DNA from 4 places in the Streptomyces sp. NPDC059788 genome. Region 4 is predicted to be linked to each of the others. Evidence: riboswitches for the same ligand, from Rfam matches in the RefSeq annotation. Region 4 holds a riboswitch; each other region holds the start of a gene.
The links. Region 4 has a riboswitch for cobalamin ahead of metE (5-methyltetrahydropteroyltriglutamate--homocysteine S-methyltransferase). Riboswitches for the same ligand answer to the same signal wherever they lie in the genome.

Region 1: another riboswitch for cobalamin. It lies ahead of ACFV57_RS06585 (ribonucleoside-diphosphate reductase subunit alpha); the one in region 4 lies ahead of metE (5-methyltetrahydropteroyltriglutamate--homocysteine S-methyltransferase).
Region 2: another riboswitch for cobalamin. It lies ahead of ACFV57_RS31760 (CoA-acylating methylmalonate-semialdehyde dehydrogenase); the one in region 4 lies ahead of metE (5-methyltetrahydropteroyltriglutamate--homocysteine S-methyltransferase).
Region 3: another riboswitch for cobalamin. It lies ahead of cobN (cobaltochelatase subunit CobN); the one in region 4 lies ahead of metE (5-methyltetrahydropteroyltriglutamate--homocysteine S-methyltransferase).

Annotation. Positions count from the first base shown of each region.
Region 1 is NZ_JBHWHY010000005.1:194,830-201,987, reverse strand. It holds gene ACFV57_RS06595 (transglycosylase domain-containing protein) at 1-1,081, opposite strand, end outside; gene ACFV57_RS06590 (ribonucleotide-diphosphate reductase subunit beta) at 1,236-2,291, opposite strand; gene ACFV57_RS06585 (ribonucleoside-diphosphate reductase subunit alpha) at 2,294-4,732, opposite strand; cobalamin riboswitch at 4,892-5,033, opposite strand; gene ACFV57_RS06580 (TolB family protein) at 5,376-6,716, shown strand; gene ACFV57_RS06575 (TolB family protein) at 6,795-7,158, shown strand, end outside.
Region 2 is NZ_JBHWHY010000044.1:37,012-44,169, reverse strand. It holds gene ACFV57_RS31775 (short-chain fatty acyl-CoA regulator family protein) at 1-1,247, shown strand, start outside; gene ACFV57_RS31770 (YciI family protein) at 1,408-1,815, shown strand; gene ACFV57_RS31765 (RNA polymerase sigma factor) at 1,824-2,969, shown strand; cobalamin riboswitch at 3,025-3,206, shown strand; gene ACFV57_RS31760 (CoA-acylating methylmalonate-semialdehyde dehydrogenase) at 3,409-4,908, shown strand; gene ACFV57_RS31755 (acyl-CoA dehydrogenase family protein) at 4,914-6,125, shown strand; gene ACFV57_RS31750 (enoyl-CoA hydratase/isomerase family protein) at 6,122-7,158, shown strand, end outside.
Region 3 is NZ_JBHWHY010000006.1:62,886-70,043, reverse strand. It holds gene ACFV57_RS07180 (precorrin-2 C(20)-methyltransferase) at 1-214, opposite strand, end outside; gene ACFV57_RS07175 (precorrin-8X methylmutase) at 211-843, opposite strand; gene cobG (precorrin-3B synthase) at 863-2,242, opposite strand; cobalamin riboswitch at 2,288-2,440, shown strand; gene cobN (cobaltochelatase subunit CobN) at 2,476-6,147, shown strand; gene ACFV57_RS07160 (LCP family protein) at 6,232-7,158, opposite strand, start outside.
Region 4 is NZ_JBHWHY010000001.1:111,363-118,520, forward strand. It holds gene aceB (malate synthase A) at 1-1,170, opposite strand, end outside; gene metE (5-methyltetrahydropteroyltriglutamate--homocysteine S-methyltransferase) at 1,452-3,770, opposite strand; cobalamin riboswitch at 3,938-4,165, opposite strand; gene ACFV57_RS00790 (SDR family oxidoreductase) at 4,483-5,232, shown strand; gene ACFV57_RS00795 (HAMP domain-containing protein) at 5,514-7,158, shown strand, end outside.

The DNA.
Region 1 (7,158 bases), on a different contig from region 4:
CGTCCCGGGCCCGCACGGACGCGGCGCCGAATTCGACGTACGCGTCGGCGGCGCGCTTCTTCGCGTCGATGCTGCGGCGCCGCTCGTCCTCCACCGCTTTCGTCAGCCGGGCCACCTTGTCCTTCTCGAACGTGGTGTAAACGCGGTAGCCGCCGTGGGCCAGTTCGCGGTCGGTCAGGTCCGTACGGCTTCGGAGATATTTCTTCGCGACGTCGACGAGATAGCCGGTCTGTCCCTTCTGGCTGGTCGGGGTGACGGGTTTGCGCGGCTCCGGAAAGGTCGTGTAGTGGGCGCGCTCCTCCCGGCTCATCAGCCCGGTCGCCACCTCACGGTCCAGAATCCACTTCCAACGCTGCACCGCACGCCGGTGGTTGCCTTCGCTCAGCGCCGGATCGTACTGCTCGGCGCCTTTGAGCAGCGCTGCCAGTGCCGCGCCCTGGCTGGGGTCGAGGCTCTTGGCCGGTACGCCGTAATAGGCGTTCGCGGCGGCCTGGATGCCGAACGAATGCCGCCCGAAATAACTGGTGTTGAGATATCCCTGGAGGATCTCCGACTTGGACTTGCGGTTGTCCAGCTTCAGCGCGATGAAGAACTCCTTCACCTTGCGCTTGAGCGTCTGGTCCTGCGAGAGGTACGTGTTCTTCACGAACTGCTGGGTGATGGTGGAACCGCCCTGGGCCTCCTGCCCCTTGGCCATGTTCACCGCGGCCCGGGCGATTCCGGAGAGCGAGACCCCGGAATCGGAGTAGAAACTCTCGTTCTCGGCGGCGATGACGGCGTGTTCGACGGAGTCGGGCACCTGCGCGAGGGTGACGTTCTGGCGGTTGACGGCGCCCTCGCTCACCATCTGGCTGCCGTCCGCCCAGTAGTAGACGGTGGCTTCCTGGCGGGAGGCGGCGTTCTCGTCCGGGATGTCGACGTGTGCGTACACGAAGGCGAAGGCTCCGGTGAGGCCGGCCGCGCCGACGGCGGTGACGCCGAGCTGCTGTCTCCAGGACGGCAGCCAGCGGCGCCAGCCGCCGCGGCCGCTGCGGGGATAGTCGATGAACCGTTTCTTCGGCTGCTGCTCGCTGCCCTTCATGCAAGGGGAGAGCCGGCGGGCCCGGGCGGGGTTGCCGTCGCCCGCGCGTTGTCATCGACTCATCAAATCGGGTCCGGATTCGTCGGACATAAAGAAACGGACGGGGCCGGTCCGCACCCGCGGACCGGCCCCGACACGACGGATCGCAGACGGATCAGAACTCGTCGTCGAAGGAGACCGAGCCCTCGACCGCGACCTGGTAGGCCGAGGCGCGCCGCTCGAAGAAGTTGGTCAGCTCCTGGACGTTCTGCAGCTCCATGAAGGAGAACGGGTTCTCCGAGCCGTACACCGGCGCGAAGCCCAGGCGCTGCAGGCGCTGGTCCGCGACGCACTGGAGGTACTCGCGCATCGACTCGGTGTTCATGCCCGGCAGCCCGTCGCCGCACAGGTCCCGGCCGAACTGCAGCTCCGCCTCGACGGCCTCCTTCAGCATGTCGGTGACCTGGCTCTCCAGCTCGTCGTCGAAGAGGTCCGGCTCCTCCTCGCGCACCGTGTCGACGACCGAGAACGCGAACTCCATGTGCATGGTCTCGTCGCGGAAGACCCAGTTGGTGCCGGTCGCCAGGCCGTGCAGCAGGCCCCGCGAACGGAACCAGTACACGTACGCGAAGGCGCCGTAGAAGAACAGGCCCTCGATGCAGGCCGCGAAGCAGATGAGGTTGAGCAGGAAGCGGCGGCGGTCCGCCTTCGACTCCAGGCGGTCGATGGACTCGACCGAGTCCATCCACTTGAAGCAGAACTCCGCCTTCTCACGGATGGAGGGGATGTTCTCCACGGCGGCGAACGCGGCGGCGCGGTCGTCCGGGTCGGGCAGGTAGGTGTCCAGCAGCGTCAGATAGAACTGGACGTGCACGGCCTCCTCGAACAGCTGCCGGCTCAGGTAGAGCCGCGCCTCGGGGGAGTTGATGTGCTTGTAGAGCGTCAGGACCAGGTTGTTCGCCACGATCGAGTCGCCGGTCGCGAAGAACGCGACGAGCCGGCCGATCATGTGCTGCTCGCCGGGCGACAGCTTGGCGAGGTCGGCCACGTCGGAGTGGAGGTCGACCTCCTCCACGGTCCAGGTGTTCTTGATCGCGTCCCGGTAGCGGTCGTAGAAGTCCGGGTAGCGCATCGGGCGCAGGGTCAGCTCGAAGCCCGGGTCGAGAAGGTTCTTGCTGCCGGTGGTGGCGGTGTGGGTGGCCGCTGCGGCCTTTTCGGGTGCGGTCGTCATGGTTACTGGCACGCCTCGCAGGACTCGGGGTTTTCCAGGGAGCAGGCGACGGCCTCGGGGTCGGCCGTCTGAGCGGGGACGGGAGCGGGCTGCGCGCTTCCGCCCGTGCCGCGCGCGGACTGGGCGATACGGGTCGCCGGCCGCGAACGGAGGTAGTACGTGGTCTTGATGCCGCGCTTCCAGGCGTACGCGTACATCGAGCTGAGCTTGCCGATGGTCGGGGACGCCATGAACAGGTTCAGCGACTGGCTCTGGTCGAGGTAGGGCGTACGGTCCGCCGCCATGTCGATCAGCGCGCGCTGCGGGATCTCCCAGGCCGTGCGGTACAGCTCGCGCGTCCCGGCGGGAATCCAGTCCAGCTCCTGCACCGAGCCGTTGGCCTCGCGCAGTGCGTCACGGGTGCGGGCGTCCCACAGGCCCAGCTCCTTCAGCTCCTCGATCAGGTACGCGTTGACCTGGAGGAACTCGCCCGACAGCGTCTCGCGCTTGAACAGGTTCGAGACCTGCGGCTCGATGCACTCGTACACGCCCGCGATGGAGGCGATGGTGGCGGTCGGCGCGATGGCCAGCAGCAGCGAGTTGCGCATCCCGGTCGTCGCGATACGGGCGCGCAGCGCCGTCCAGCGGTCCGCCCAGCGCGGCTCGGCGTTCGGGTAGTGGTCGGGGTGCAGCACGCCCCGGGCCGTACGGGTCGCGGACCAGGCCGGGTGCGGGCCGTGCCGCTCGGCGAGGTCGGCGGACGCCTCGTACGCCGCGAGCATGATCCGCTCGGAGATGCGGGTGGACAGCTCCCGCGCCTCGGGCGAGTCGAAGCCCAGCCGCAGCCGGAAGAAGACGTCCTGCAGGCCCATCAGGCCCAGGCCCACCGGGCGCCAGCGGGAGTTGGAGGCGCCGGCCTGCTCGGTCGGGTAGAAGTTGATGTCCACCACGCGGTCGAGGAAGGTCACCGCCGTACGGACCGTGGCGTCCAGCCGCTCCCAGTCCATCTCGCCGTTCTCGCCCAGGTGGGCGGCGAGGTTGACCGAGCCGAGGTTGCAGACGGCCGTCTCGCCGTCGTCGGTGACCTCCAGGATCTCGGTGCACAGGTTCGAGGAGTGCACGACCTTGCCGGGCTCGGCGGTCTGGTTGGCGGTGCGGTTGGCGGCGTCCTTGAACGTCATCCAGCCGTTGCCGGTCTGCGCGAGGGTGCGCATCATCCGCGAGTACAGGACCCGGGCCGGGACCTGCTTGACGGCGCGGCCCTCGGCCTCCGCCTTGCGGTACGCGGCGTCGAACTCGTCGCCGTACAGGTCCACCAGCTCGGGGGCGTCGCTGGGGGAGAACAGCGACCAGTCGGCGTCGGCCTCGACGCGGCGCATGAACTCGTCGGGAATCCAGTGCGCGATGTTCAGGTTGTGGGTGCGCCGGGCCTCCTCGCCCGTGTTGTCGCGCAGCTCCAGGAACTCCTCCAGGTCCGCGTGCCAGGTCTCCAGGTAGACGCAGGCGGCGCCCTTGCGCCGGCCGCCCTGGTTCACGGCCGCGACCGAGGCGTCCAGGGTGCGCAGGAACGGCACGATGCCGTTGGAGTGGCCGTTGGTGCCGCGGATCAGCGAGCCGCGGGCGCGGACCCGGGAGTACGACAGGCCGATGCCGCCGGCGTGCTTCGACAGGCGCGCCACCTGGTGGTAGCGGTCGTAGATCGAGTCCAGCTCGTCCAGCGGGGAGTCCAGCAGATAGCAGGAGGACATCTGCGGGTGCCGGGTGCCGGAGTTGAACAGGGTGGGCGAGGAGGGCAGGTACGACAGCGAGCTGGTCAGCCGGTACAGCTCGGCGACGTCGGCCACGGCCCGGTCGCTGTGGTCCTCGGCCAGGCCGCAGGCGACGCGCAGCAGGAAGTGCTGCGGGGTCTCGATCACCTGGCGGGAGATCGGGTGGCGCAGCAGGTAGCGGGAGTGCAGGGTGCGCAGGCCGAAGTAGCCGAACCGGTCGTCCGCGCCGTCCGCCAGGGCCTGGTCGACCAGCGCGTCCAGGCGGGCCGCGTGGGTCCGGACGAACTCCGCCGTGCTGTCGGCGATCAGGCCCTCGCGGTGGCCGGTGGCGACGGAGGCGGAGAAGGCGACCGCCCCCTCCGTGGCCGCCTCCTCCGCGATGGCGCGGGTCAGCAGGCGGGCGGCCAGCTTGGAGTACTGCGGCTCGTCGCCGATCAGGCCGGCCGCTGCCTCCATGGCCAGCGAGCGCAGCTCCGCCTCGTCCGAGCCGGGGTGGCGGCCGCGCAGCGCGGCGGCGGCGATCTTGCCCGGGTCGGTGGCGGGGAGGTCGGCGGTGAGGTCGGTCAGCGTGCGCAGCAGCGCGGCGCCGGGGCCGTCCGCGTCGCGGCCGGTGGCGCCCTGCTGGGGCTGCGTGTCCTTCGCGGGCTGAACGACCTGCTGGGCTGCTGCGGGCTCCGTTGGCGCGATGGTCACCGTGCTGCTCTCCCTCACTCGGCGGGGGCCTGGGGGAGGGGCGACGGCCGCGTGCGGGCGTGCGGCACCCCCGGCACGGCAAGGGGCGCGCGGGCACACCGCGCAGCGTCCACCGGTCCAACCCGCGAGACCCGGACGTATCGACGACCGCGCCGGTCCTGGCGCGGGCGTACTGTGGGCAGGTCTTCGGACTCACGGGTGCGGATATGCGCACTTCGTACACCGTTGCGGGACAGTTCCGGATTCGCACCGGATTCCCCTGCGACGACAGCGAGGACGAGCATACATCTTGTGCTGGCTCGTGCACCCACCCCCATATCTTGTGTCGCGTTGGGGCCGGGTTGTCCGAAGCCGTGGTATTCGGCGGCCGTTGCGGGGCCGCGGCCCCAGGCTTTCCGGGCCTGCCGCGAGGGTGCCACGAGGCGGCTCCGAGGCCGTTTCCGGGCCGTTCCGGGGGTGTTCCCGGGGTGCTCCCGCAGCCGTTCCCGGGCCGTTCCGGGCGGTCTGGACGGAGGCTGATGCACGGGGCGTATTGGTGGCGCGGAATGTCCCTGATGCGTTGACCGGGACCCCTGAAGCGTATTGGCTCCATGTCTGCTCCGTCGGTCGGCGGGGCGGGTGGGGGAAGAGCGAGGGGGGAGACATGCGAAGAAGGAGTTCGGCGCGTGGCGCCGGGCGAGTCGTGGGGCTGGTGGCGGGGGCCTGCGCGGCGGCGGGGGTGCTGCCCGCGACGGCGGCGGCCGACGGGCCCGCGGCCACGCAGCGGGTCAGCGTGGCCGCCGACGGTACGCAGGGAAACGGTTTTTCCGGCGATCCGAAGCTCAGTGCGAACGGGCGGTTCGTGGCATTCACCTCGGAAGCCACCAATCTCGGCCCGACCGACACCAACGGCTCCCAGGACGTGTACGTCAAGGATTTACGGACGGGAAGGGTCGACCTGGTCAGCGTCGCCGGTGACGGCACCCCCGGCAACGCCCTCTCCGGATCGCCCGAGATCAGCGCCGACGGACGGTATGTGGCCTTCTACTCCAGTGCCACGAACCTGGTCCCCGGCGACACCAACGGCGAGGGCGACGTCTTCGTCCACGACCGCACGACCGGGCGCACCACCAGCCCCACCGCGGGCGCCGGGAAGTCCCCGTACGGATACGGGGTCCAGAACTTCGCCCTCAGCGGCGACGGCAGCCGCCTCGTCTTCGGCTCCTACCGTGCGGATCTGGTGCCCGGTGACACCAACGAGCGCCTGGACATCTTCGTCCACGATGTGCGGGCGGGAACGGTGCGACGGGTCAGCGTGGCGGGCGACGGCACCCAGTCGAACGGCCCGTCCGCCTTCCCGTCGATCAGCGCCGACGGCCGCCGGGTGGCGTTCACCTCGAAGGCGACGAATCTCACCCCCGCCGGCCCCGGCTTCCGCCGCCCGCCGCCGCAGGACCCCATGTACGTCCACGACCTGGACACCGGGCGGACCCGGGCGGCGAGCCTGAGCTCCACGGACGCCGTGGTCGGCGTGTCGCCGTTCCCCCGGCTCAGCCCCGACGGCCGGTACGCGGTCTTCTCCGCCCTGGCCGCCGACGTGGTGCCGGGCGACACCAACGGCACGTACGACGTCTTCGCCCGCGACCTGGAACAGGGCACCACCCGGCTGCTGTCCCGCGCGCACGACGGCGCCCAGGGCAACGGCTGGTCCTCCGACGGGCGGCTCAGCGCGGACAACCGGCGGCTCTTCTTCACCTCCGCCGCCACCAACCTGGTGCCCGGCGACACCAACGGCGAGGTGGACGGCTTCGTCCGGGACCTGCGGACCGGGCGCGTCGAGCGGATCAACGTCGGTGCCGACGGCGGCCAGTCGGCGTCCTGGACGAACATCGCGGCACCCGACGCCACCGGGCGGCTCGCGGCCTTCGACTCGCGCGACGACGGGCTGGTGCCCGGGGACACGAACGGGACGGGCGACGTCTTCGTCCGCCGTCCGCAGAACTGACGTACCGGCGCGGGCACGCCCGGCGGAACCGGCGTGCCCGGCACCGGCGTACCGGCGTACCGACCAGGAGGGGAAACCATGAGGACCACCCGCACCGTACGAAGACTCGCCGCCGTGACGGGCGTGTGCGCGCTCGCCGCGCTGCTGCCCGCCGCCACGGCCGACGCCCGGTCCGCGCCGCCGCGCGGCACCGAGCGGGCCAGCGTCGCCGCCGACGGCACCCAGGGCAACGGCGGCTCGTCCGGCTCGGCGCTCAGCGCCGACGGCCGCTTCGTCACCTTCGACTCCGACGCGACCAATCTGGTGCCCGGCGACACCAACGGGCAGACCGACATCTTCGTGAAGGACCTGCGCACGGGCGCCGTCGAGCGGGTCAGCGTGGCGAGCGACGGCGCCCAGGCCGACTCCTGGTCCCTGACGCCCACCATCAGCGCCGACGGCC
Region 2 (7,158 bases), on a different contig from region 4:
CCGAGGCGTTCGGCGTGGACCCCGGCTTCTTCTCCGAGCGGGACACCGGCCGGGTGCTGGCCGGCCTGCGCGAGGCCCTGGCCGACGAGCTGGCCGCCGGCCGGGTCTCCCCCACCGAGCTGTCCGAACTCGCCTCGCGGCAGCCTTCCGTGGCGTCGGTCCTGCTCGGCCTGGGCCGGCGCAACCAGGCGCTGACCGAACGGCTGGCGGAGCTGGCGGAGGGCCGGGACGGCGGCACCGACCCGGCCGCGCCGCTCTCCCCGCACGAGGAGATCCGCGAGTTCTTCTACCGGCGGCAGAACTACCTGCACGAGGCCGACCTCGCCGCCGAGGAGCTCGCCGCCGAACTGCGCATCCGTCCCGGCGAGGTGGGGCGCGCCCTGGCCGCGCGGCTCACCGGGCGGCACGGCGTACGCCTCGTCGACACGCCCGACGGGCCGCTGCACCACTACGATCCGGCCGCCCGGGTGCTGCGGCTGTCGGCCGGCCTGCGCCCCGGCCAGCGCGCCTTCCGCATGGCCACCCAGCTGGCGCTGCTGGAGGCCGGTGACGAGCTGTCGCGGCCCGCCTCGGAGGACTTCGAGGAGGGCTCGACGGCCTGGTCGCTGGCCCGGATCGGCGTCGCCAACTACTTCGCGGCGGCACTGGTGCTGCCGTACGGCCCGTTCCACGCCGCGGCCGAGGAGCTGCGGTACGACATCGAGCGGCTGACCGACCGCTTCGGCCTCGGCTACGAGACGGTGTGCCACCGGCTGAGCACCCTGCAGCGGCCGCGGCGGCGCGGGGTGCCGTTCTCCTTCGTCCGCGTCGACCGGGCCGGCAACATGTCCAAACGGCAGTCGGCCACCGGCTTCCACTTCTCGCGGGCGGGCGGCACCTGCCCGCTGTGGAACGTCTACGAGGCGTTCACCGCGCCCAGCCGTATCCACGTACAGATCGCGTCCATGCCGGACGGCCGCCGCTACCTGTGGACGGCGCGCACGGTCACCCGGCACCGCGGCGGCTGGGGCGACCCCGGCAAGACCTTCGCCATCGGCCTGGGCTGCGAGATCCGGCACGCCTCCCGCCTCGTCTACTCCGACGGGCTGGACCTGGACAACGCCGGGGCGGCCACCCCCATCGGCATGGGCTGCCGCGTCTGCGAACGGCTGGAGTGCCCGCAGCGGGCCGTACCGCCGCTCGGCCGGACGCTGGCGATCGACGAGAACAGCAGCACGTTCGTGCCGTATCCGGTGCGGGAGGGGTGAGCGGGAGGCGCGCCGGGGCCCGCCCGCTCGGCAGCACGGACGACGTCGTCCACCGGAGCCGGAAAAAGTTTTCAGGCGGCGATGTCGAGAACCGGCGACCGGCTCCGTCCCCGTGGTGAACGCGACCACAATGGGTCGCCTCAGCACCGAGGAGAGTCTCATGGCCAAGTACCTGTTGCTCAAGCACTACCGCGGCGCCCCGGCCCCGGCCAACTGCGTTCCCATGAGCCGGTGGACGCCGGAGGAGGTCTCGGCCCACATGAAGTACATGCAGGACTTCGCGGACCGGCTGGAGAAGACCGGCGAGTTCGTCGACGGCCAGGCGCTCGCCCCCGAGGGGACGTTCGTCCGGTACGACGGCGAGGGGCGCCCGCCGGTCACCGACGGCCCGTTCGCCGAGACCAAGGACCTCATCGCCGGCTGGATGGTGATCGACGTCGACAGCTACGAGCGCGCCGTCGAGCTGGCCGGGGAGCTGTCGGCCGCCCCCGGCGCGGGCGGGAAGCCGATCCACGAGTGGCTGGAGCTGCGCCCCTTCCTCGCCGCGCCGCCCACCATCACGGAGTGACCCCGGAGGTGGACGAGAGCCTGCTCCGGAGCCTCACGCCGGGCGTGCTCGGCATCCTCGTCCGCCGCGGAGCCGACTTCGCGGCGGCCGAGGACGCCGTACAGGACGCGCTGGTCGAGGCGGTCCGCGCCTGGCCGGCCGACCCTCCACGGGACCCGAAGGGCTGGCTGGTCACCGTGGCCTGGCGCCGGTTCCTCGACGCGACCCGGGCGGACGCCGCCCGCCGCCGGCGTGAGGACCTCGTCGACGAGGAGCCCCCGCCCGGTCCCGCGCCCGCCGCGGACGACACGCTCCAGCTCTACTTCCTGTGCGCCCACCCCTCGCTGACACCGTCGTCGGCGGTCGCGCTCACACTGCGCGCCGTCGGCGGTCTCACCACCCGCCAGATCGCCCAGGCCTATCTGGTGCCGGAGGCGACCATGGCGCAGCGGATCAGCCGGGCCAAGCGCACCGTGTCGGGCGTGCGCTTCGACCGGCCCGGCGACGTGGCCACCGTGCTGCGCGTCCTCTACCTGGTCTTCAACGAGGGCTACTCCGGCGACGTGGACCTGGCCGCCGAGGCCGTCCGGCTCACCCGGCGGCTCGCCGCCTCGATCGACCACCCCGAAGTGGCGGGGCTGCTGGCCCTCATGCTGCTCCACCACGCCCGGCGCGCCGCCCGGACCGCTCCCGACGGCGGCCTGGTGCCGCTCGCCGGGCAGGACCGCGGCCGGTGGGACACCGGGGCGATCGCCGAGGGCATCGGCGTCCTGCAGGCGGCCCTCGCCCGCGACCGGCTGGGCGAGTTCCAGGTCCAGGCCGCCATCGCGGCCCTGCACGCCGACGCGCCCACCGCCGAGGAGACCGACTGGGTGCAGATCGTCGAGTGGTACGACGAACTCGTGCGGCTGACCGGCAGTCCGGTGGTCCGGCTCAACCGCGCGGTGGCCGTGGGCGAGGCCGACGGCCCGCGCGCCGGCCTGGCGGCACTCGCGGCCCTGGACGCCGCCCTGCCCCGCCACGCGGCGGTGGCGGCCTACCTCCACGAACGCGACGGCGACCTGCCGACAGCGGCGCGGCTCTACGCCGAGGCGGCCCGAAAAGCCCCCAACCTCGCCGAACGCAACCACCTGACCCTGCAGGCCGCCCGGCTCAACGTCCGCCTGGGGCGGTGAGGGGTCCGGGTGGGCCGGGTCACGAAGCACCCCCTGGACTTACTAGGACGTCCAACTATATCTTCGTGACCAAGGCCCGCGGTGCAGGGAAGCCGGTGTGAATCCGGCGTGGTCCCGCCACTGTGACCGGGGAGTGCGACGCCGAGCAACACGCCACTGACGAGAACGAGGTCGGGAAGGCGGGCGGCGCGCGGTGATCCGGAAGCCAGGATACCGGCCGCGGGTGTTGTTCCGTGTTGTCCACGAGGATGGAGCAGACACGCATGGCATCGGTGCGTATCCACAGCCCAGGTGATCCGGTCCGGCCCGCGGCACCGCCCGCGCGCTGACGGTTCCACGCCTTCGCGTCCCACGGCCCCGCCACGGTCCGCGCGCCCTCGCGCCGCCCGTGTGCCCCGCCGTGCCATCCCCGGACCTCACCTGACGAGAGCAGGCTCCCATGGCCCGTGAACTGACCCATTTCATCGGCGGCAAGCACACACCGGGAACTTCGGGTGCTTACGGCGACGTGTACGACCCCAACACCGGCACCGTGCAGGCCCGGGTCCCGCTCGCGGACCGGGCCCAGACGACGGCCGCGATCGCCGACGCGGCGGCGGCCCAGCCGGAGTGGGGCGAGTGGAACCCGCAGCGGCGCGCCCGGGTGCTGCTCAACTTCCTGCGCCTGGTGGAGGGAGAGCGGGAGTCGCTGGCCCGGCTGCTGTCGAGTGAGCACGGCAAGACGGTCCCGGACGCGCACGGCGACCTCCAGCGCGGCCTGGAGGTGGTGGAGTTCGCCGCGGGCATTCCGCACCTGCTCAAGGGCGAGTTCACCGACAACGCCGGGACCGGCATCGACGTGCACTCGCTGCGCCGCCCGATCGGCGTGGTGGCCGGCATCACCCCGTTCAACTTCCCCGCGATGATTCCGCTGTGGAAGGCCGCGCCGGCCATCGCCTGCGGCAACGCGTTCGTGCTCAAGCCGTCCGAGCGGGCGCCGTCCGTGCCGCTGCGGCTCGCCGAACTGTTCCTGGAGGCGGGCCTGCCGCCGGGCATCCTCAACGTCGTGCACGGCGGCAAGGAGTCGGTGGACACGCTGCTGGAGGACCCGCGCGTGGAAGCGCTCGGCTTCGTCGGCTCGACACCGATCGCCGCGCACATCTACGCGACCGCCGCCGCCCACGGAAAGCGCGCCCAGTGCTTCGGCGGCGCCAAGAACCACCTGATCGTGATGCCGGACGCCGACCTCGACCAGGCGGTGGACGCGCTGGTCGGCGCCGGGTACGGGTCGGCGGGCGAGCGCTGCATGGCGATCTCGGTCGCCGTACCGGTGGGCGAGGAGACCGCCGACGCGCTGGTGGCGCGGCTCAAGGAGCGCGTCGGCACGCTGCGCATCGGCCGCTCCGACGACCCGCACGCCGACTTCGGGCCGCTGGTGAGCCGCGACGCGCTGGACCGGGTCCGCGCCTACGTCGACCTCGGCGTCAGCGAGGGCGCCGAGCTGGTCGTCGACGGACGGGACTTCGCCCTCCCCGGCCACGAGGACGGCTTCTTCGCGGGCGCCTCGCTCTTCGACCGGGTGACGACGGACATGCGGATCTACCAGGAGGAGATCTTCGGCCCGGTGCTGTCGGTGGTCCGCGCGGCCGACTACGAGGAGGCGCTGCGGCTGCCCACGGAGCACCCGTACGGCAACGGCGTGGCGATCTTCACCCGCGACGGCGACACCGCGCGGGACTTCAGCCGCCGGGTGAACACCGGCATGGTCGGCGTGAACGTGCCGATCCCGGTGCCCGTCGCGTACCACACCTTCGGCGGCTGGAAGCGGTCCGGCTTCGGCGACCTGAACCAGCACGGCCCGGACGCGATCCGCTTCTACACCCGCACCAAGACCGTCACCTCGCGCTGGCCCTCCGGGGTCAAGGAGGGCGCGAGCTTCACCATCCCGACGATGGGCTGAGCGCGATGAGCGTCATGACCACCGCCACCTCGGCCACCTCGCTCACCGCCGACCAGCTCGCCATCGTCGAGACGACACTGGACTTCGCGCAGGAACACATCGCGCCGCACGCCGTGGCCTGGGACCAGGACAAGCACTTCCCCGTGGACGTGCTGCGCAAGGCCGCCGGGCTGGGGCTCGGCGGGATCTACGTACGGGAGGAGTGCGGCGGCTCCGCGCTGAGCCGCGCGGACGGCGTGCTCGTCTTCGAAGTACTGGCCACCGCCTGCCCGTCCATCGCGGGATATCTCTCCATCCACAACATGGTCGGATGGATGATCGACCGGTACGGCGACGACGCGCAGCGCGCCCGCTGGCTGCCCGGTCTGTGCTCGATGACGGACCTCGGCAGCTACTGCCTGACCGAGCCGGGCGCCGGTTCCGACGCGGCGGCGCTGCGTACCCGCGCGGTGCGCGACGGGGACGGCTATGTACTGACCGGCGTGAAGCAGTTCATCTCCGGGGCCGGGGCCTCGCGGGTGTACGTGGTGATGGCCCGTACCGGTGACGAAGGGCCGGGCGGCATCTCGGCGTTCGTCGTGGAGCGGGACGATCCGGGCCTGTCGTTCGGCGCCAACGAGAAGAAGATGGGCTGGAACGCGCAGCCCACCCGGCAGGTGATCCTCGACGAGGTCCGGATTCCGGCGGACCGGCGGCTCGGCGCGGAGGGCGACGGCTTCCGTATCGCGATGAGCGGCCTGAACGGCGGCCGGCTCGGCATCGCCGCCTGCTCCCTCGGCGGCGGGCAGAGCGCCCTGCACGCGGCGCAGTCCTACCTCGCGGACCGGGAGGCGTTCGGCGGGCGGCTGCTGGACGCGCAGGCGTTGCAGTTCCGGCTCGCCGACATGGCGACGGAGCTGGCCGCCGCGCGTGCGCTGGTGCGGCAGGCGGCCGAGGCGCTGGACCGCGGCGACCCGCAGGCACCGCAGCTGTGCGCGATGGCCAAACGCTTCGCCACCGACACGGGCTACTCCGTCGCCGACCGTGCGCTGCAACTGCACGGGGGCTATGGCTACCTGAGTGAATACGGCATGGAGAAGATCGTCCGCGATCTTCGGGTGCACCAGATCCTGGAAGGGACGAACGAGATCATGCGCTTGATCGTGGCCCGCGGGCTGACCGGGGCGGGAACGGGGAACGGCGCCCGCGCCGGCGCCGGAACGGGGGCCGCCCGATGACCGACGACTCCGTACTGCTGCGGACCGAGGGCCGGGCCGCGTACCTCACCCTCAACCGGCCGAAGGCCCTCAACGCCCTGGACCACCCCATGGTGCGCCGGATCGGCACGGCCCTGGCCGGATGGGAGCACGACCCCGCGGTGGAGACCGTGGTGATCACCGGCGCGGGCGGGCGCGGGCTGTGCGCGGGCGGCGACATCCGCGCCATCCACGAGGACGCGCGGACCGGCGACGGTGCGGCGTCCACCGCGTTCTGGCGGGACGAGTATCTCCTCAACGCCCGCATCGCGCGCTTCCCCAAGCCGTACGTCGCCGTCATGGACGGCATCGTGATGGGCGGCGGCGTCGGCGTCTCGGCGCACGGCAGCGTACGGATCGTCACCGAACGCTCGAAGGTCGCCATGCCCGAGACCGGCATCGGCTTCGTACCGGACGTCGGCGGCACGTACCTGCTGGCGCTCGCGCCCGGAGAACTGGGTACGCACCTGGCGCTGACCGGGGCGCCGGTGGGCGCCGGGGACGCGCTGCTGTGCGGGCTCGCCGACCACTTCGTCCCGTCGGAGCAGGTGGAGCGGCTGGTGGCGGACCTCGCCACCGCCCCCGTGCCCGAGGTGCTGCCGCGGTACGTACAGCAGGCCCCCGAAGGCGGGCTGGCGGCGCACCGGGAGTGGATCGACACCTGCTACGCGGCGGGCACCGTCGAGGAGATCGTGGACCGGCTGCTCGGCAGCGGCGTCCCGGAGGCCAAGGAGGCCGCCGAGACGATCCTCGCCAAGTCCCCCACCTCGCTGAAGGTCACCCTGGCCGCGCTGCGCCGGGCCCGTGACCTCGGGCCGCTGGAACGGGTCCTGGACCAGGAGTACCGCGTCTCGTGCGCGGCGCTGACCACACCCGACCTGGTCGAGGGCATCCGCGCCCAGGTCGTCGACAAGGACCGCGCGCCGCGCTGGTCCCCCGCCACCCTCGCCGAGGTCTCGGACGAGGACGTGGCCCGGTTCTTCGCACCGCTCGGCGACCGCGAGCTGGGGCTCGC
Region 3 (7,158 bases), on a different contig from region 4:
GGTAGACCAGGGGTTCTTCGTGGTGGTCCGGGCGGATGTGGCGCTCGGCGATGGAGCGGGCGATCGAGCGGCCGTGGCGGGCGCTGTGGTACGCGATCACGTCGGCGGCGGAGATGACCTCGACGGCGCGCAGCGTCATCAGGCTGGGGTCGCCGGGGCCGAGGCCGACTCCGTACAGACGCCCCGGGCCGGGGGTGGTGTGCTGCTCGGTCACTCTTCCACGCTCGCTATCGCGTTGATCGCTGCCGCTGCCATGGCGCTGCCGCCGCGCCGTCCGCGTACCACCAGGTGCTCCAGGCCCGAGGGGTGCTGGGCCAGCGCGTCCTTGGACTCGGCCGCGCCGATGAAGCCGACCGGGATGCCGAGCACGGCGGCCGGGCGGGGCGCGCCCTCCTCGATCATCTCCAGGAGGCGGAAGAGGGCGGTGGGGGCGTTGCCGACGGCGACCACCGCGCCGTCCAGGCGGTCGCGCCACAGTTCGAGGGCGGCGGCGCTGCGGGTGGTGCCCAGGCGCTTGGCCAGGTCCGGTACGGACGGGTCGGCGAGGGTGCAGATCACGTCGTTGCCGGCGGGCAGCCGCTTGCGGGTGACGCCGCTGGCGACCATGTTCGCGTCGCACAGGATCGGCGCGCCGCCCCGCAGGGCCTCGCTCGCGCGGGCGACGACCTGCGGGGAGTACGCCAGGTCGCGTACGAGGTCGGTCATGCCGCAGGCGTGGATCATCCGGACGGCGACCCTGCTGACGTCGTCGGGCAGGTGCGCGAGGTCCGCCTCGGCGCGGATGGTGGCGAAGGACCGGCGGTAGATCTCCGCGCCGTCCTTCTCGTAGTCGAACTCGCTCACTGTGTCTCGTTGCCCTCGGTCATGTCGTGGTGCGGGTGGCCGCGCGGGCCGACGCGACGGCGTCGGCGAGGCGGTCGGCGGGGTCGGTCAGGGGGATGGTGGTCGTCGCGGGCGCGTTGTGCCGGGTTCCCCGTACGGACACCTCGTAGGCGTCGCCGGTGGCGACGACATCGACCCACGCGCCGTGCGGGTGGCCGCAGCGCCGGGCGCAGCCCGACCAGTGGACGGGCAGTCCGGTGCCGTCCTCGGGGAGGGTGGCGGCGGCGTCCGCGCGTACGTCGGACAGGGACTTGGCGCAGCCGGGGCGGCCGGTGCAGGCGCCGAGCCCGTACCAGGGGGAGGCGGGGTCGGTGACCAGACCGGCCGTGGCCAGTTCGCGCAGTCCGGACTCGGCCGCCTCGGGAGGCAGGCCGGGCAGGACCACGCCGCGCCAGGGTGTCATACGCAGTTCGCCGGAGCCGTCCCGGGCGACGGCGGCCAGCCGCCGCAGCTGGGCGGTGGTGAGGCGGCCGAGGGGGGCGAGGAGGGAGAGGGCGGTGGTGCCGTCGGGGCCGGTGACCGGTCCCGGGCGCGGTGGGGGCGGTGCCGGGACCGGCGTGTACGGCTGGGTGTCCGGCCGGGTGTCCGGCTGCGGGAGCCGCGTACGGAGGCGGGCGCGGACCGCCGGGGCCCCGTACCCGGGCGGCAGCTCCCGTACGCGCCAGGAGCCGTTGCCCGCCTCCTGGGCGACGGAGAGGAACGCTTCGGCCGCGGTGCGGGCCGCGCGGGGCGCGTCGCGGCCGGGGAGGCGCAGGGCCTCGGTGTCGTCGCCGACGCGCAGCAGCGCCGTGCCACCGGGTTCTGCGATCAACGTCACATCGCCGCCGAGCGCGGCCACGTCGCCGCGGCCGTCGTCCAGCGCGAAGAGGAAGCGGCCGGAGAGGTCGGGTGCCGTGTCGCTCGCGCACAGGAGGAGGTCCAGCTCACGGGCCCATTCCTGGACGGGGGCCGCGCCGTCGGCGCCCTGCCCGTCCAGGCCGGCGAGCGGGGAGGCGACGATGTTGCGTACGCGTTCGTGGCGGTCGGAGGGGAGGAGGCCGGCGGCGCGCAGCAGGCCGGCGAGATCCTCCGCGCAGCCGTCGCGCAGGCCGCGCAGTTCCGCGTTGCCGCGGGAGGTGAGGGAGAGGTGGCCGTCGCCGAGGCCGTCCGCCGCTTCGGCCAGCGCCAGCGCCTGATGGGCTGTCAGCAGGCCTGCGGGCAGGCGGAGTCGGGCCAGGGAGCCGTCGGCGGCCGAGTGCAGCCGCAGGGCTCCGGGACAGGCGTCGCCGCGGGTCCGTACGCAGGCGTCACCGCGGTCCCGTGCGAGGGATTCGTCCCGATGCGGGGGTATCGCGGGGGTGGGCGGCATGGCGGCGAGCATACCGACGATGGCCTGGACGGTCCCCGCCCGGCCGTCGGCCGCAGCCCTTACTATGCAGGTCGGTGGGTCAGCTGGCCCACCGGACGCCATCGACGGCGCCAAGGGAGGAAGCCCGGTGCAAATCCGGTGCGGTCCCGCCACTGTGAGCCCGGCCACCGCCGGGCGAGCCAGGAACTCCCGCCGTCCGTGAACACCGCCCGGGGCGCGGACCCCGAGGAAGGCCAGACGCCGCCATGATCCTGCTGCTGTCGACGTCCGACACCGACCTGCTCAGCGCCCGTGCGGCCGCCGGTCCCGTGCCGTACCGGCTCGCCAACCCCGCCCGCCTCGACCTGGCGGAGCTGCCCGGCCTCCTGGAGGGCGCCGACCTGGTCGTCGTCCGGCTCCTGGGCGGTCTGCGCGCCTGGCAGGAGGGCCTGGACCAGCTCCTCGCCGCCGACCAGGCCCGGCCCGTCGTGGTGCTCACCGGCGAACAGGCGCCGGACGCGCAGCTCATGGAGGCGTCCACCGTCCCCATCGGCATCGCGGCCGAGGCGCACGCCTACCTCGCGCACGGCGGCCCCGCCAACCTGGAGCAGCTCGCCCGCTTCCTGTCCGACACCGTGCTGCTGACCGGCCACGGCTTCGAGCCGCCCGCCGCCGCGCCCTCCTGGGGCCACCTGGAGCGCTCGAAGCACCTGGCGGCGGAGGCGCGTACCGGCGCGGAGGTCGTGGCCCGTACGGACGACACGGGCGCCGCCACCGGCCCGCTGGTCGCCGTGCTCTACTACCGCGCCCACCACATGAGCGGCAACACCGGCTTCGTGGAGTCGCTGTGCGAGCGGATCGAGGAGGCCGGCGGGCGCCCGATGCCGCTGTTCGTCGCCTCGCTGCGGGCGCCCGAGCCGGAGCTGATCGACGAGCTGCGCGCCGCCGACGCGATCGTGACGACCGTGCTGGCGGCGGGCGGCACCAAGCCCGCCGAGGCCTCGGCCGGCGGCGACGACGAGTCCTGGGACGCGGGCGCGCTCGCCGGACTGGACGTGCCGATCCTCCAGGCCCTGTGCCTGACCGGGCCGCGCAGCGCCTGGGAGGAGAACGACGAGGGCCTGTCCCCGCTGGACGCGGCCAGCCAGATCGCGGTGCCCGAGTTCGACGGCCGGCTGATCACCGTCCCGTTCTCCTTCAAGGAGACCGACGAGGACGGTCTGCCGGTGTACGTCGCCGACCCCGAGCGCGCCGCCCGGGTCGCCGGCATCGCCGTACGCCACGCCCGGCTGCGCCACATCGCGCCCGCCGACAAGCGCCTGGCGCTGGTGCTGTCCGCGTACCCGACCAAGCACTCCCGCATCGGCAACGCGGTCGGTCTGGACACCCCGGCGAGCGCGGTGGCGCTGCTGCGGCGGCTTCAGGAGGAGGGCTACGACTACGGCGACGAGCCCGTGCCCGGTCTGGAGTCCGGCGTCGGCGACGAGCTGATCTACGCGCTGATCGAGGCGGGCGGCCACGACCAGGAGTGGCTGACCGAGGAGCAGCTCGCCCGCAACCCCGTCCGCATCCCGGCCGCCGACTACAAGCGCTGGTACGGCACGCTGCCGCGGGAGCTGCGCGAGCAGGTCGAGGAGCACTGGGGCCCGCCGCCCGGCGAGATGTTCGTCGACCGCAGCAAGAACCCGGACGGCGACATCGTGCTGGCCGCCCTGCGCCGCGGCAATCTGCTCATCCTCATCCAGCCGCCGCGCGGCTTCGGCGAGAACCCGATCGCGATCTACCACGACCCCGATCTGCCGCCCTCGCACCACTACCTGGCCGCCTACCGCTGGATCGCCGCCTCCCAGGAGGACGGCGGCTTCGGCGCCGACGCCATGGTGCACCTGGGCAAGCACGGCAACCTGGAGTGGCTGCCCGGCAAGAACGCCGGCCTGTCCGCCGCCTGCGGCCCGGACGCGGCCCTCGGCGACCTGCCGCTGATCTACCCGTTCCTGGTCAACGACCCGGGCGAGGGCACCCAGGCCAAGCGCCGGGTGCACGCCACGCTCGTCGACCACCTCGTGCCGCCGATGGCCCGCGCCGAGTCGTACGGCGACATCGCGCGCCTGGAGCAGCTGCTCGACGAGTACGCGGCGATCTCCGCCATGGACCCGGCCAAGCTGCCCGCCATCCGCGCCCAGATCTGGACGCTGATCCAGGCCGCCAAGCTGCACCACGACCTCGGTCTGGAGGAGCGCCCGGACGACGAGGGCTTCGACGACTTCCTGCTGCACGTCGACGGCTGGCTGTGCGAGGTCAAGGACGCGCAGATCCGCGACGGGCTGCACGTCCTCGGCGGCGCGCCCGCCGGTGAGGCGCGCGTCAACCTCGTCCTGGCGATCCTGCGCGCCCGGCAGATCTGGGGCGGTACGTCCTCGCTGCCGGGCCTGCGCGAGGCGCTGGGCCTGGACGAGTCGGCCGCGACCCGGACGAGCGCCGACGCGGTCGAGGAGCAGGCCCGCGGCCTGGTGCAGGCCATGGACGACGCGGACTGGGACCTGGCGGCCGTCGAGCGGGTCACCGCCGGGCTGCCGGAGGACCAGCGCGAGCCGGTGGCGGCGATCCTCGCCTTCGCCGCCCGCGAGGTCGTCCCGCGCCTGGCCGCCACCACCGACGAGATCGACCACGCCGTGCACGCGCTGGCCGGCGGCTTCGTCCCGGCGGGCCCGTCCGGCTCGCCGCTGCGCGGTCTGGTCAACGTCCTGCCGACCGGCCGTAACTTCTACTCGGTCGACCCCAAGGCCGTACCGAGCCGCCTCGCCTGGGAGACCGGCCAGGCGCTCGCCGACAGCCTCCTGGAGCGCTACCGCACCGACCACGGCGACTGGCCGACCTCGGTGGGGCTGTCCCTGTGGGGGACGAGCGCCATGCGGACGTCCGGTGACGACGTCGCCGAGGCCCTCGCCCTGCTCGGCGTCCGGCCCGTGTGGGACGACGCGTCGCGCCGTGTGACCGGCCTGGAGCCGATCCCCGCCGACGAACTGGGGCGTCCGCGCGTCGATGTGACGCTGCGTATCTCCGGCTTCTTCCGTGACGCGTTCCCGCACGTCATCGGCCTGCTGGACGACGCCGTACGGCTCGCCGCCGGGCTCGACGAGCCCGCCGACGTCAACTTCGTCCGCGCGCACGCCCAGGCCGACCTGGCCGCGCACGGCGACGAGCGCCGCGCCACCACCCGTATCTTCGGCTCCCGCCCCGGCACGTACGGCGCGGGCCTGCTCCAGCTCATCGACTCCCGCGACTGGCGCACCGACGCGGACCTCGCCGAGGTCTACACGGTGTGGGGCGGTTACGCGTACGGCCGCGGCCTGGAGGGCTGCCCGGCGCGCGAGGAGATGGAGACCGCTTACAAGCGGATCGCGGTGGCGGCTAAGAACACCGACACCCGCGAGCACGACATCGCCGACTCGGACGACTACTTCCAGTACCACGGCGGCATGGTCGCGACGGTGCGCGCGCTCAAGGGCACCGCGCCCGAGGCGTACATCGGCGACTCGACCCGCCCCGAGACGGTCCGCACCCGCACGCTGGTCGAGGAGACCTCCCGCGTCTTCCGTGCCCGGGTGGTCAACCCGCGCTGGATCGAGGCGATGCGCCGCCACGGCTACAAGGGCGCCTTCGAACTCGCCGCGACGGTCGACTACCTGTTCGGGTACGACGCCACGACCGGCGTCGTCGCCGACTGGATGTACGACAAGCTCGCCCAGACCTACGTCCTGGACCCGGAGAACCGCGAGTTCCTCCAGGAAGCCAACCCCTGGGCCCTGCACGGCATCGCCGAACGCCTCCTGGAGGCCGAGTCGCGCGGTATGTGGGCCGAGCCGGACAAGGAGACCCTGGCGGCGCTCCGGGAGGCGTTCCTGGAGACCGAGGGCGACCTGGAGGAGAAGGGCTGACCTCCAAAAGGACCTACGGCGGAGCGCCGGCCGGGCTGTCCGCACAGCTCGGCCGACGCTCCGCCGTTCACAGGGTTACGGACATCAGCCCGTCGTGCTGAACCCCTCGCCGGCCGTCAGCGTCACCACGCCGGGACCGGCGGCCGTCGCGTCCGCGGACTTCTCGGTCTTCACGCCGCCCAGCCGGGCGGCGAGCACCTTCGCCTGCGCGTCCAGCGCCGCGGGGTAGCTGATGGCCGTCTCGTGGGAGCCGGGGGGCGCGTTGTCGGTGGCGACCACCGTGAAGCCCATCTTGCGCAGCTCCGCCGCCACGTTGGCCGCGTATCCCAGCTTCCCCGTGCCGTTGAGGACCCGTACCTTCACCGAGCGCGCCGTGACCAGCTTCTTGGACTCGGCGGCCAGCTTGTCCTTGCTGACCTCCTTGTCGTGCGCCAGATCGCTGAACAGACCGCCGGCCTGCGGGTACTGCCAGACCACGTTGGCCTTGTCGGTGGGCACGTCCGCCTCGCGCGAGTAGTTCGGCACGGTCAGGAACGTGAGCCGGTCGCTGGGGATGTCCTTGACCGTGGAGGCCAGCTCGGCCAGCGGCGGGACGCCCGCAAGGTCCTCGTCCGTGGTGATCGACTTGGTCGCCGAGTCGAGGAAGTTGTACAGCGCGCCCGGACTGGTCAGCTTGGACTGCGCCTTCTCGCCGAGCGCCTTCATGAACTCCTGCTGGCGGCCGATGCGGCCGAGGTCGGAGCCGTCGCCGACGCTGTAGCGGGTACGGACGTAGCCGAGCGCCTTCTCGTCCTGGACGTTCTGGCAGCCCGCCTCCATGTCCAGGTGCGCCTTCTTGTCGTGGATCGCGGTCTTCGGGCAGACCTCTATGCCGCCCAGGGCGTTGACCATGCCCTTGAAGCCCTGGAAGTCGACCGAGACGAAGTGGTCGATGCGCAGCCCGGTGTTCTTCTCGACGGTCTTGATCGTGCAGGCCGCCGCGTTGGCGACGTCGCCGCCCTCGCCGCCGAT
Region 4 (7,158 bases):
GATCTGGTGCGGGCGCCCGCCCAGCACGCCGTCGAAGATGTCGCGGCAGAAGGGTACGAGCCCCGGGTGGGCGACCCACGTCCCGTCGAAACCGTCCTCCGCCTCCCGCTCCTTGTCGAGCCGCACCGCGGCGAGCGCCGCCGCGTCGGCCGCCGCGTCGTGACCCGGCACGTGCGCCGCCATCCCGCCGATGGCGTGCGCGCCGCGCTTGTGGCAGGTGTGCACCAGCAGGTCGGTGTAGGCCCTCAGGAACGGCGCGGTCATGGTGACCTTCGTACGGTCCGGGAGGGAGAAGTCGGGCCGGTGCGCGAACGTCTTGATGAGGCTGAAGAGGTAGTCCCAGCGGCCCGCGTTGAGCCCGGCGGCGTGCTCGCGCAGCTCGTGGAGGATCTCCTCCATCTCGAAGGCGGCGGTGACCGTCTCGATCAGGACGGTGGCACGGATGGTCCCGCGCGCGATGCCCAGCAGGTCCTGGGCGAGGAGGAAGACGTCGTTCCACAGCCGGGCGTCGCCGGCGTTCTCCAGCTTGGGAAGGTAGAAGTACGGGCCCGAGCCGGCGTCGATCTGCCGCTGCGCGCAATGGAAGAAGTACAGGCCGAAGTCGACGAGCGAGGCGGGCACCGGACGCCCGTCGACGCGCAGGTGGTGTTCGGTCAGGTGCCAGCCCCGGGGGCGGACGACGATGGTCGCCAGGCGCTCGCCCAGCCGGTACGCCCTGCCGTCGGGGCCGGTGAAGTCGATGCGCCGCTCGATGGCGTCCAACAGGTTCAGCTGGCCGCCGATGACGTTGTCCCAGGTGGGCGAGGTGGCGTCCTCGAAGTCGGCCAGCCACACCTGGGCACCGGAGTTGAGCGCCTCGACCGTCGTCCGCCGGTCCGGCGGGCCGGTGATCTCCACGCGGCGGTCGGTGAGCCCCGGCGCGGGCGGCGCGACCCGCCAGGCGGGGTCGGCGCGGACGGCGGCGGTGGCCCGCGAGAAGTCGAGCGGCGAACCGGAGGACAGGCGCAGGGACCGGCGGCGCCGCTCGGTGAGCATTTCGTGGTACCGGTCGGCGAAGACGGTGGCGAGGCGCCCGACGAAGTCCAGCGCGGCGGGCGTCAGGATCTCGTCGAAGCGGTGGCCCGGTATGCCGAGCACCTCGACGTGGGCGGTCAGTTCGGTGGTGGACATGGGCGTCTCCCGGATCGCGTGCGGCGCGTCGTTCGTGCGAAGGATGCGAACGGCAGGGCACGTGGTGCCGTCCGGTCTGCACACGGCCCGCCGTCCCCGCTCCTGACCGGGAACCGCTGGCCGTACGGAGACTCTGGCAGTGGCACTGAGTGCCAACAAGCGTGGAGCGATGCCAACTTCTGTGCATCTTCGCCCGCCGGAATGCGAAGACTGCCAATCCTCGGACGGGAACGGCGACGGCCGGGAAGGGGCACGAGCGCGCCCTCCCGGCCGTCACCGGGTCAGGCCGAGGGAAGCTCCGCCCGTACGGTCCGCGCGGCGGTGACCAGGTTCTCCAGCGAAGCGCGGGTCTCGGGCCAGCCGCGGGTCTTCAGACCGCAGTCCGGGTTGACCCACAGGCGCTCGGCCGGGATGGCGCCGAGGCCCTTGCGCAGCAGGCCCGCCGCCTCCTCGGCGCTCGGCACGCGGGGGGAGTGGATGTCGTACACGCCGGGGCCCGCCTCCCGCGGGTAGCCGTGCCCGGCCAGTTCGCGCGCCACCTGCATGTGCGAGCGGGCGGCCTCCAGGCTGATGACGTCGGCGTCGAGGTCGTCGATGGCCTGGACGATGTCACCGAACTCGGCGTAGCACATGTGCGTGTGGATCTGGGTACGGTCCCGCACCCCGCCGGTGGTGAGGCGGAACGCCTCGGTGGCCCAGGCGAGATAGGCGGCGCGGCCGGCGGCGCGCAGCGGCAGCGTCTCGCGCAGGGCCGGCTCGTCCACCTGGATGACCGAGGTGCCGGCCGCCTCCAGGTCCCCGACCTCGTCGCGCAGGGCCAGCGCCACCTGGCGGGCGGTGTCGCCGAGCGGCTGGTCGTCGCGGACGAACGACCAGGCGAGCATGGTGACCGGGCCCGTCAGCATGCCCTTGACGGGCCGGTCGGTGAGCGACTGCGCGTACTGCGTCCAGCGCACCGTCATCGGCTCGGGCCGCGAGATGTCACCGGCGAGGACCGGCGGCCGGACGTAGCGCGTGCCGTACGACTGGACCCAGCCGTGCTGCGTGGCGAGGTAGCCGGTCAGCTGCTCGGCGAAGTACTGCACCATGTCGTTGCGTTCGGGCTCGCCGTGCACGAGGACGTCGATGCCCGCCTTCTCCTGGAAGGCGAGGACGTCGCGGATCTCGGTCCTGATGCGCTCCTCGTACCCCGCCGCGTCGATGCGGCCCGCGCGCAGATCGGCGCGGGCGGTGCGCAGCTCGGCGGTCTGCGGGAACGAGCCGATGGTGGTGGTCGGCAGCAGGGGCAGGCCGAGGTGGGCCCGCTGGGCGGCGGCCCGCTCCCCGTACGGGGCCGAACGGCGGCCGTCGGCGTCGGTGACGGCGGCGGCGCGGTCGCGTACGGCGGGGTCGTGGGTGATCGCGGAACCGGCGCGGGACGCCAGGTCGGCGCGGTTGGCGGCCAGTTCGGCGGCGATCGTGTCGGTGCCCTGCGCGAGTCCGCGGGCGAGCGTGGCGATCTCGGCGGTCTTCTGCCGGGCGAACGCGAGCCAGCGCAGGACCTGCGGGTCGATGTCCCGCTCGGCGGTGGCGTCGAGCGGAACGTGCAGCAGGGAGCAGGAGGCGGCCACGTCGACCCGGTCGGCCAGGCCCAGCAGCGTCCCGAGCGTGCCCAGCGACTTCTCGAAGTCGTTGATCCAGATGTTGCGGCCGTTGACGACACCGGCGACCAGGCGCTTGCCGGGCAGCCCGCCCACGGCGGCGAGCGCGTCCAGATGCCCCGCGGCGGCCTCGGTGAAGTCCAGCGCCAGACCCTCGACGGGGGCCTTGGCCAGCACCGGAAGAGCCTCGCCGAGCTGGTCGAAGTACGAGGCGACCAGCAGCTTCGGCCGGTCGGTGAGAGCGCCGAGGTCGCGGTAGGCGCGCTCGGCGGCGTTGAGTTCGGCCGGGGTGCGGTCCTGCACCAGGGCGGGCTCGTCCAGCTGCGCCCAGGTGGCGCCCGCCGCGCGCAGGTCGGCCAGGACCTCCGCGTAGACGGGCAGGAGCCGGTCGAGCAGGGTCAGCGGGTCGAAGTCGGCGGCGACGCCGGGGGCGGGCTTGGCGAGCAGGAGGTAGGTGACCGGGCCGACCAGGACCGGGCGCGGGGTGTGACCGAGGGCGAGCGCTTCTTGCAGCTCGCCGACCTGCTTGCCGGAGTCCGCGGCGAAGACCGTGTCCGGGCCCAGCTCCGGCACCAGGTAGTGGTAGTTGGTGTCGAACCACTTGGTCATCTCCAGCGGCGCCACGTCCTGCGTGCCGCGCGCCATCGCGAAGTAGCCGTCCAGGGGGTCGGCCGCGACGGCGGCGCGGTGCCGTTCCGGGACGGCGCCGACCATGACGCTGGTGTCCAGCACGTGGTCGTAGTACGAGAAGTCGCCGGTCGGCACCTCGTGGAGGCCGGCGTCGGCCAGTTGCCGCCAGTTCGAACGGCGCAGGTCCCGGGCGGTCTCCAGCAGGGCGTCCGCGGTGACGCGGCCCTTCCAGTAGCCCTCGACGGCCTTCTTCAGTTCCCGGTGCTGTCCCTGGCGGGGGTAGCCGTACACGGTGGCCCGTGCTGCCGCGGCTGCGGGCTTCGCTGTCACGGAACTCTCCTTCGCGAGCGTGATCTTCTCCGAGCCCCGGTGACGGGACGAGAACGCGAAGGTGTGACGCATCGGGCGGACCGAAGGGCGCCTGAGGACGCCCATGCCCGCCTGCTGTGACACGCCGACCCGCCCTCGAAGGTCACCGGAGGTGTCCGCGTACGCGTGGGCGTACCCGGGCAACGGGCAGGTCTTCGGACTCGCGGGCGCGCCTGCCGGGTGCTCCCGGCGGGCCCCTACTGGCCGTCGCTTCCCGGATCCGCGGCCCGGATCCAGTGCGTATGACGGCGGTCGTTCCCGCTCACCGCTGCGGGGCAGTCCCGGATTCCCACCGGGTTCCCTCTTACGACGCGTCTGCCTGGCGGGCAGGGCGAACCAGCTGCACCGCCCAGAGTAGATCGATCACGCCCCGCGCGGACACCCTTGTTCACATGGCGGTACGTGAAATGGGACACGGGTGCGGCCCCGGGCCGCGCGACCTGCGCGGGAACGGCCCGCGGGATGCCGGAGGTGTGTCCGGATCGGCGCTCACCGGGCGTGCCGGGGCGCTGAACAATGGAAGCCCTCCGGCCACCCCGGAGAACGCGTACGTGAGGACGTGCCGGAGCGGCCCATGTACGTCTGGCCGCCGACGAGGAACCGCAGTGGCGCGCGCAGCCGCGTGACCCGGCAGTCCTGACGCGTGGTCACCCCGGAGCGAGGAGGACGCGACGTGAAGATCGTGGTCATCGGAGGCACCGGCCTCATCGGCGGCAAGGTGGTCGCCAAGCTCGCCGGCCGTGGGCACGAGGCGGTGGCCGCCGCGCCCGGCACGGGCGTCGACACCCTCACCGGCGAGGGCCTGGACGCCGCGCTGGCCGGAGCCCGGGTGGTCGTGGACGTGTCCAACTCGCCGTCCTTCGAGGAGTCGGCTGTGCTGGAGTTCTTCACCACCTCCACCCGCAACCTGCTGGCCGCCGAAGCGGCGGCGGGCGTGTCGCACCACCTGGCGCTGTCGATCGTCGGCATCGACGGCCTGCCCGGCAACGGGTACTTCAGGGCGAAGGCGGCCCAGGAGCGGCTGATCACCCAAGGGGCGGTCCCCTACTCGATCGTCCGGGCGACGCAGTTCTACGAGTTCGTCAGGGGCATCGCCGATGCCGCCACCGAGGGCGACCTCGTGCGTGTGCCGCCGGTGCTCTTCCAGCCCATGGCGGCCGAGGACGTCGCCGAAGCGGTGGCAGGGGCCGCCGGGGCCGCCCCGCTGAAGGGCGTGGTCGAGGTGGCCGGGCCCGAGCGGTTCCGCTTCGACGAGCTGGTCGCCCGAGCGCTGCGCGCGTGGCACGACCCGCGCGAGGTCGTGCCCGATCCGCACGCCCGCTACTTCGGCTCCGAGCTGGCGGAGCGCAGCCTCGTCCCCGACGAGGGCCGTGCCCGGACGGCCGCGATCCGCTTCGACGACTGGCTGCGCGCTTCCCCGTGAGTACGGCAGCGGCCCCCGGATCGTGATCGAACCTGTGGGAGGTGAATTCCCGCGTCCACACGGGCATTACCGCCCGGGGCCCCGGCGCGGCGGACGGACCCGAAAAGTGAGGTCGTCATGTCTTCCGTTGTGATGCCCAGGGGTAGTCTTGCCGGTACTTGCCGTGCGGCAAGGTCACGAGGTGTCGGCGTGAGGCACAGGTGTGCGCGCCTTCCGAAGCAGGAGCCACAGCGCCGTCGTGCCTTGCGCAGGGGGTCCGGTAAGTGGAACGAGGTTGGGTCATGGCTGCTGAGACGGCGGGCGGGAGCGCGCGTCCGGCGGTGCGGACGAAGTCGGCGCGTACGGGAGAAAGGGTCGGGGAACCGGAGCTGCGACAGCTGCTCGCGGGGCTCACGGCCGTACGCGACGGAAACTTCGGTACGCGCCTGCCGGACGGGGCCGACGGGCTGCTCGGTGAGATCGCGACCGTCTTCAACGGCATGGTCGACCAACTGTCCCAGTTCACCTCGGAAGTGACCCGGGTGGCCCGCGAGGTCGGCAGCGAGGGCCGGCTCGGCGGCCAGGCCGAGGTCCCGGGCGTCTCCGGCACCTGGGCGGACCTGACCGACTCGGTCAACGTGATGGCCGGCAACCTCACCACCCAGGTGCGCGACATCGCGCAGGTGGCCACCGCGGTGGCCCGGGGTGATCTGTCGCAGAAGATCGATGTCGATGCGCAGGGCGAGATCCTGGAGCTGAAGAACACCGTCAACACGATGGTGGACCAGCTGTCGGCGTTCGCGGACGAGGTCACGAGGGTGGCCCGGGAGGCCGGCAGCGAGGGCCGGCTCGGCGGGCAGGCCGAGGTGCCCGGCGTGGGCGGTACGTGGCGGGATCTGACCGACTCGGTCAACTTCATGGCCGGGAATCTGACGTCGCAGGTGCGCAACATCGCGCAGGTCACCACCGCGGTCGCCCGGGGCGATCTGTCGCAGAAGATCACCGTGGACGCCCGGGGCGAGATCCTGGAGCTGAAGACGACCATCAACACGATGGTGGACCAGCTCTCGGCGTTCGCCGACGAGGTCACCCGCGTCGCGCGCGAGGTCGGTACCGAGGGCCGGCTCGGCGGGCAGGCGCAGGTGCCCGGCGTGGGCGGTACGTGGCGTGACCTGACGGACTCGGTCAACTTCATGGCCGGGAACCTCACGTCGCAGGTGCGCTCGATCGCGGCGGTCGCGACCTCCGTGGCCCAGGGCGATCTGTCGCAGAAGATCACCGTGGACGCCCGGGGCGAGATCCTGGAGCTGAAGAGCACCATCAACACGATGGTGGACCAGCTCTCGGCGTTCGCCGACGAGGTCACGCGGGTGGCCCGCGAGGTCGGCACCGAGGGCAACCTCGGTGGCCAGGCCACCGTGCGGGGCGTCTCGGGCACCTGGAAGGACCTGACCGACAACGTCAACGTGATGGCCTCCAACCTGACCGGCCAGGTGCGCTCCATCGCCCAGGTGGCCGCCGCGGTCGCCAAGGGCGACCTGTCACAGAAGATCATGGTCGAGGCGAAGGGCGAGGTCGCCGCGCTCGCCGGCGTGATCAACACGATGGTCGACACGCTGTCCGCGTTCGCCGACGAGGTGACGCGGGTGGCGCGCGAGGTCGGCACGGAAGGGATGCTGGGCGGCCAGGCCCGCGTACCGAATGTGGCCGGCACGTGGAAGGACCTGACAGACAACGTCAACTCGATGGCCAACAACCTGACCGGCCAGGTACGCAACATCGCGCAGGTCACCACCGCGGTCGCCAACGGCGACCTGTCGAAGAAGATCGACGTCGATGCCCGGGGCGAGATCCTGGAGCTGAAGACCACCATCAACACGATGGTCGACCAGCTCTCCTCCTTCGCCTCCGAGGTGACCCGGGTGGCCCGCGAGGTCGGCAGCGAGG